Regions from separate parts of the Bacillus sp. URHA0034 genome, predicted to be linked through region 1. Evidence: riboswitches for the same ligand, from Rfam matches in the RefSeq annotation. Region 1 holds a riboswitch; each other region holds the start of a gene.
The links. A riboswitch is a leader RNA that binds a small molecule or an ion and turns the genes downstream of it on or off. The one in region 1 is predicted to bind lysine.

Region 1 (2,275 bases):
CGGATTTAACTGCACGTGGTATTGATTTACTAGGATCATCGGTTTCGCCCGCGGCAACTCCTAATAGTTCAGTCCCTTGGAAAGAGAAACCTGCCGCCATAAAGATACCAAGCATTGCCATAAAACCGCCGTGGAAAGGAGCATCACCGACTGAAAAGTTTTTAAAGCCAATTGCATGATCGCCCATGATACCGAAAATCATCAAAGTACCTGTAATAATAAAAATAATAACTGTAACTACTTTAACTAGAGAGAACCAATACTCAGCTTCGCCAAATCCTTTTACAGAAAGATAGTTTAATAGGAACATAATGATTAAGAAAATAGCGCTCCAGACAAATGAAGGAGTATGAGGGAACCAAAATTTCATAATCATGGTGACAGCAGCTAATTCTGCTGCAATGGTAATCGCCCAGTTATACCAGTAATTCCAACCGAGGGCAAACCCAAGCGATGGGTCAACAAATTTTGTTGCATATGTGCTAAAGCTTCCGGCGACGGGCATGTATGCGCCCATTTCCGCTAAGCTTTGCATTAGGAAATAAACCATAACTCCAATGACAAGATAGGAAACAATGGCTCCACCAGGTCCGGCTGAGTGAATCGCACCACCGCTCGCAAGGAATAACCCAGTTCCAATTGTTCCACCGAGAGAAATCATCGTCAAATGACGAGATTTTAGGCTTCGTTTTAATTCATTTGAATCCTTTTTGGATGTATGTCTGCCTGTGTTAATATCTTCTAATGGTCTTGCTGTTTGCCGTTGCATAATAAGACTCCTTTGCTTTGTTATATAGTGCTGCTAACTTTGCACAAGTACCTGAATGGTCAGCCTGCGCTCACTAGTTCGAGAAGGAGTTTTGGAATAAAAAAATGCCATCGAAGCAGAATCGATGGCATTGTGAATACCCCGCATCATACCTTCCGAAAGATAGCTCAACACGTTTGCTTGGTAGGTTCAAACGTGACAGTTCTGTTCCTATTCGAAAACAGACCCAGCATGCTTTTACAGAGAACAAAGCACACTTCGGCAGTTTTTCCTTTCAAACGGAGTCAAGGATGTCTCTACATCTCATCTGTTTTACTAATAAAAACCGCGACCTCTACCTCACCGGTTTTGATGAGGATTTTACTATTCAATTAATATACTACTAAAGTATCATTAATCTCTTTAATATGTCAATGCGTTATTAAAAATCAATTAAATCCAGAATAGACAGATTATTTTTTCTATTGGAAAAAAACTATTAAGTTTACTTTGATTTAGAGAATCAGTATCATTTAAAAAAAAGAAAAAATTGGGATGCAGGAGGATTTGCCATGCAGATTATTGGAGTAATTGCCGGTTCCCTCATCGTAGTGGTGGCATTTAACCTTTTATTAATTCCTCACGCTGTATTAAGCAGCGGATTAAGCGGAATATCGATGATCTTAGGGATGATTACCCCATTAAATACGGGTTTGGCAAACTTTTTATTGAATTTACCACTCATCATTATTGGTTATAAGATGATTGGGAAAAAATTCATCATGAATACGATCGTTTCCGTGGTTATCATTTCTGTAGGCCTTTACCTAGTTCCTGTTTTTCCAATTGCGAAGGATTCCATTCTTTCATCCATTTTTGGAGGGATCTTAACAGGGCTTGGAGTAGGGATTGTCTTTCGTTCATCAGGCTCCACTGGCGGTTTTGACATTATTGGAATGATCGTGTCGCGAAAAAAGGATTTTCCAATAGGGGTATTACTTTCGGGTATGAACGCTGTTGTTATTGTGATAAGTGGGTTTCTATTTAATTGGGACGCAGCACTTAATACATTAGTATCTATTTATTTAACCGGAAAAGTAGTGGATGCTATTTATACGGACCATGCCAAATTAACGTTGATGATCATTACAGATAAGGGTCAAGAGTTGCGGGAACATTTACTAACCAACCTATATAGAGGTCTTACCATTATGGATGGGATTGGTGCATACTCCAATGATAAACGAAACATAATAATAACCGTTATTACTCGTTATGAATTGAATGAAGTGAAGAATCTAATTGTTGAAGTGGACCCATGTGCTTTCGTCAATATCACCGAAACCATTGAAGTAATGGGGCTGTTTCACAGACAACACCCATCATAATGAGGGGCTTACCTCTTCGACGCTTAAGCTGAGAAGGATAATAAAAAGGCTTGCACTATACAGAAGTGCAAGCCTTTTTATTGCCTTCTATAGATCTCTCCGATTCTTTGCCAACCTTACCAGTGTATTTATTACTTCT
Region 2 (2,275 bases), 540 kb from region 1:
CGTCCAATTGATTAGCAAAAATCTAGAAAATAAGAAACTTACTCTCTATCCAAAAGCAAGTTCGCAATTAAAAGAGGGCTTTGAGTATCAATTATTTGATTTAACCAACGCCGCCCGGGTCCAGCACCAGCTTCCCACCCTTACATGGGATCAACATGTTCAAGCGACCGCCCGCAAGCATAGTACAGATATGGCCGTGAATCATTATTTTGATCACACCAATCTCAAGGGCCAATCACCGTTTGACCGGATGGCTGCAGATCATATCGTGTTTCATTTAGCCGGAGAAAACCTGGCATATGGGCAGTTTAGCAGTATTTTTGCCCATGAAGGCTTAATGAATTCACTCGGGCATCGGGAAAATATTTTACGTCAAGGATACACGTATCTAGGTGTTGGCGTCGCCTTTAATAATGAATCGCAACCCTACTATACAGAAAATTTCTATGCAAAATAAAAGCGCGGGGACGGTTCTCTTGCTCTCTTTGAAGCAAGAGAACCGTCCCTCTGCTTCCACTTTCAAGAAAATGACAAATTATTTTTCTTGAATAAATCAAAATAATTTGATATATTACTAATAATTACATATTTTCTTACTTCAATACCTTTTGAAGTGAGGATAGAGGCGCAAAGACCATCAGTACGCTATATGAGGATAATGAGGTCCTATGAAAATGGTGGAAAGGGGAATTTGCCGAAGCGGATAGGATCTCATTGGTCTTGAAGCTGGTTCTGTGTTGAATAAGCACAGAATTGTCATATAGGAAACTATATGGAGGGCTATCTCACGCATAGGAACTTTATTTTGATGTTTCTACAGCAGCAGCGACCCCTCGTTGCTGCTGTTTTGCGTTGACATCAGAATGGCCTTACCCCTCTAATTTATTAATCAAATTACAAAGGGTGAGATAAAATGGATTTTGGCCAAGTATTAACCGCAATGGTTACACCATTTGATCAGAATGGTGATGTAGACTTTAACGCCGCAAGACTGTTAGTAAACTATTTAATTGAAAATGGCACAGAAGCCTTAGTAGTATCCGGTACAACCGGTGAGTCTCCTACTCTAACAACAGAAGAAAAAGTAGCCTTATTTAAATTAGTGGTCGAGGAATCAGCCGGCCGGGTTCCGGTTATAGCGGGTACGGGCTCCAACAACACAAGGGCTTCGATTCAATTAACGAAGCTTGCTGCTGAAGCCGGTGTAGATGGTATTTTACTAGTTGTCCCTTATTACAACAAACCATCACAAGAAGGAATCTATCAACATTTTAAAGCGATTGCCGAATCAACTGTTTTACCGGTTATGCTGTATAATATCCCTGGACGCTGTGGTGTTAACATGTCTGTCGATAGCGTCGTTCGTCTCTCCAATATTCACAATATTGTAGCTGTGAAAGAAGCAAGCGGCAGCTTAGATGCAATGGCAGAAATCATCAGTAAGACGCCTGATCATTTCTCCCTTTATAGTGGCGATGATGGGTTAACTCTTCCAGTATTATCCATTGGCGGAACAGGAGTAGTTTCTGTTGCTTCGCACATTATTGGAAACGAAATGCAGGACATGGTGAGGAAATTTAAAAATGGACAGCTTGAGGAAGCTGCAGCTGCACATCGTAAACTCCTCCCACTGATGAAGGGCTTATTTGCAGCACCAAACCCAACACCAGTGAAAGCCGCTCTAAATATGACCGGCATCCGAGTTGGTGATGTACGCTTGCCTTTGGTGCCATTAACGGACGAAGAAAAATTAACATTAGAGAAGCTGCTCCCAGCTGACAAACATGTAAGTGTAAGTTAAAACCCAAGGGCTGCCTTTTAAGGGCAGCCTGTTTTTGTGGAATTCCCCTACAAATCTGTCCTCTTTGAAAGGAGAATCGGAATGGATCGAAAGACAGCAATTGTAACGGGTTCGTCGAGCGGTTTTGGTTTACTGTGCGTAATTGAATTGGCCTTGAAGGGTTTTACGGTGATTGCAACAATGAGAGATACGAACAAAGCAAAGGCTTTAATCGAAGTTGCCAAAGAAAAGCAAGTGGAGGGATATATTCACGTTACATCTTTGGATGTTACTTCAAGTGACTCGATCCGTCAGTTTAAAGTATTCCTTGAAAACTATTCTCACATTGATGTGTTGGTGAACAACGCTGGTGTTGCCATCGGCGGTTTTAGTGAAGAACTGTCATTAGAAGATTATCGGCGTCAATTTGAAACCAACTTTTTTGGAGTAATTGCCATGACCAATGCCGTTCTGCCCATCATGAGAGCTAAAAAA
Region 3 (2,275 bases), 640 kb from region 1:
TCGCAGCTTCTTTATGGAAATCCGCTCCAAATTGTGCCGTTAGCGAGGAATAGCCAGGAGTTTTATTTGCTGCAGCGGATTCAGGATGAAGTCCACCGTTTTGCGATTACCTTTCACCGGCAAATTCGCGGGAAAAGTGCCTTTCAATCATTACTCGACGATATTCCAGGAATTGGTGAAAAACGTAAGAAATTATTGCTAAAACAGTTTGGTTCTGTGAAAAAGATGAAGGAAGCCAGTCTAGAGGAATTTACTGCCCTTGGTATTCCAACCAATGTCGCAGAGGAATTAATCGAAAAACTTCGTCAATAATTATTGTCATATAAAATTTAACATGCTATAATGGTGAAAATTTAATCAGTCACTTTATCGTACTAAAGTGAAGGTAGAGGTGCGAAATTCAATAGTAATGGTTCTGAGAAGGATGAGCTTCGATGAAGGATCATGAAAGGGAAGGTTCGCCGAAGTAGAGAGGGACTCATATCCTTTTTTTGCTGGTTCTGTATTGAAGAAATCCAGAATTGTCAAGACGATGTCTTGGAGAGCTATCTTAACGTTATTTGTACAGGAATTTTTATGTTCGTGTTCAAAAAGCAATGAGATACCCTTCTCATTGCTTTTTTTAATTTATACGAAAGTATAAAAGTTTTTGACTTTGAGAATTGTCTAGCTCCAGCGCCTAGCCCCTCGATGGTCATAAGCCAATCCGTCCAAAAGGTTAAAAAGCAACCTTTCGGCCGGCTCGTCTTATGCTTGTCGGGGCTGACCAAGGCGCTTGCGCTTTTCTAATTTACTAGCATACTAGTTACAGCAAAATGGAAAGTAGGGGAAAAAGATGGGTTTAGTTGTACAAAAATTTGGCGGCACTTCCGTTGGAAGTGTGGAAAGAATTTTAAATGTTGCAGCATGTGTAAAAGAGGAGAAAGAGCGGGGCAATGATGTTGTTGTTGTCGTTTCTGCGATGGGAAAGTCAACTGACCAGCTTGTAAGCTTGGCAAAGGATATAACGAAGGAGCCTAGCAAGCGTGAAATGGATATGCTTTTGTCTACAGGCGAGCAGGTTACGATTGCATTACTTTCCATGGCGTTACAACAACAAGGTCTGGACGCCGTATCCTTTACAGGCTGGCAGGCAGGAATTGTTACTGAACCTGTACATGGAAATGCCCGAATTGCGAAAATCGATACAAAGGCTATTCAAGCTCAGGTTTCATCTGGAAAGGTTGTCATTGTTGCGGGCTTCCAGGGAATAACTGAGGATGGAGAAATTACAACGTTAGGCCGCGGTGGATCAGATACAACCGCAGTCGCTTTAGCAGCAGCACTAAAAGCGGATAAGTGTGATATTTATACAGATGTAACCGGAGTGTTTACGACCGATCCAAGATATATAAAAGATGCGCGAAAACTATTATCAGTTTCATATGATGAAATGCTCGAGTTAGCCAATTTAGGTGCAGGTGTGCTTCATCCGAGAGCAGTAGAATTTGCTAAAAATTATAAAGTACAGCTTGTTGTTAGATCAAGCATGGAGAAAGAAGAAGGAACAGTAATCGAGGAGGAAGCAACAATGGAACAGAATTTAGTGGTACGCGGAGTGGCATTTGAGGACGAAATTACAAGAGTTAGCGTATTGGGTTTAACTAACTCGATTACAAGTCTGTCAACTATTTTCACAACTCTAGCCCAAAATCATCTCAACGTAGATATTATTATTCAAAGCACAACTGAAGGCGGTACAGCTAATCTATCATTCTCAATCCAAACAAATGACCTATTAGAAACACTAAAGGTACTGGAAGATAATAAAACTGAACTTGGTTATGAACAGTTGGATGCAGAAAATAAATTAGCTAAAGTATCCATTGTAGGTTCAGGAATGATTTCCAATCCAGGTGTGGCAGCGAAAATGTTTAAGGTTCTTGCTGAGAACGACATTCAAATCAAAATGGTCAGCACTTCCGAAATTAAAGTTTCTGCGGTAGTAGAAGAAAAAAATATGTTAAAAGCAGTCGACGCCCTGCACACAGCATTCGAGCTAGGCAAACAACAATAAGATAGTAAAAATAGTAAAAGAAGTAATGGAAGTAAAAATGGTGTCAGGCACCGAAAGGGAACCTGACACCGTTGATAACATTGCCATAGTATTTACTTGGTAGGACTGAGATTACTTTAGGGAGTCTTTTATGTCCCATTTGACGGTAAATTGCACTTTGTTTGATTTTTTGACTGGGTGCTCGAAGGCTTCGGCGATAACTCCATTTTGAAGTTCCAT

Region 2: it holds a riboswitch for lysine, as region 1 does, so the genes downstream of both, dapA (4-hydroxy-tetrahydrodipicolinate synthase) here and ACZ9EE_RS26675 (amino acid permease) in region 1, are expected to answer to the same signal.
Region 3: it holds a riboswitch for lysine, as region 1 does, so the genes downstream of both, ACZ9EE_RS23290 (aspartate kinase) here and ACZ9EE_RS26675 (amino acid permease) in region 1, are expected to answer to the same signal.

What each region holds. Positions count from the first base shown of each region.
Region 1 covers NZ_JBWCDK010000002.1:5,083,409-5,085,683, forward strand. The annotation lists gene ACZ9EE_RS26675 (amino acid permease) at 1-769, opposite strand, end outside; lysine riboswitch at 925-1,114, opposite strand; gene ACZ9EE_RS26680 (YitT family protein) at 1,321-2,136, shown strand.
Region 2 covers NZ_JBWCDK010000002.1:5,618,498-5,620,772, reverse strand. The annotation lists gene ACZ9EE_RS29225 (CAP domain-containing protein) at 1-457, shown strand, start outside; lysine riboswitch at 613-791, shown strand; gene dapA (4-hydroxy-tetrahydrodipicolinate synthase) at 914-1,801, shown strand; gene ACZ9EE_RS29215 (SDR family oxidoreductase) at 1,883-2,275, shown strand, end outside.
Region 3 covers NZ_JBWCDK010000002.1:4,442,645-4,444,919, forward strand. The annotation lists gene uvrC (excinuclease ABC subunit UvrC) at 1-312, shown strand, start outside; lysine riboswitch at 379-556, shown strand; gene ACZ9EE_RS23290 (aspartate kinase) at 836-2,056, shown strand; gene ACZ9EE_RS23295 (YslB family protein) at 2,168-2,275, opposite strand, start outside.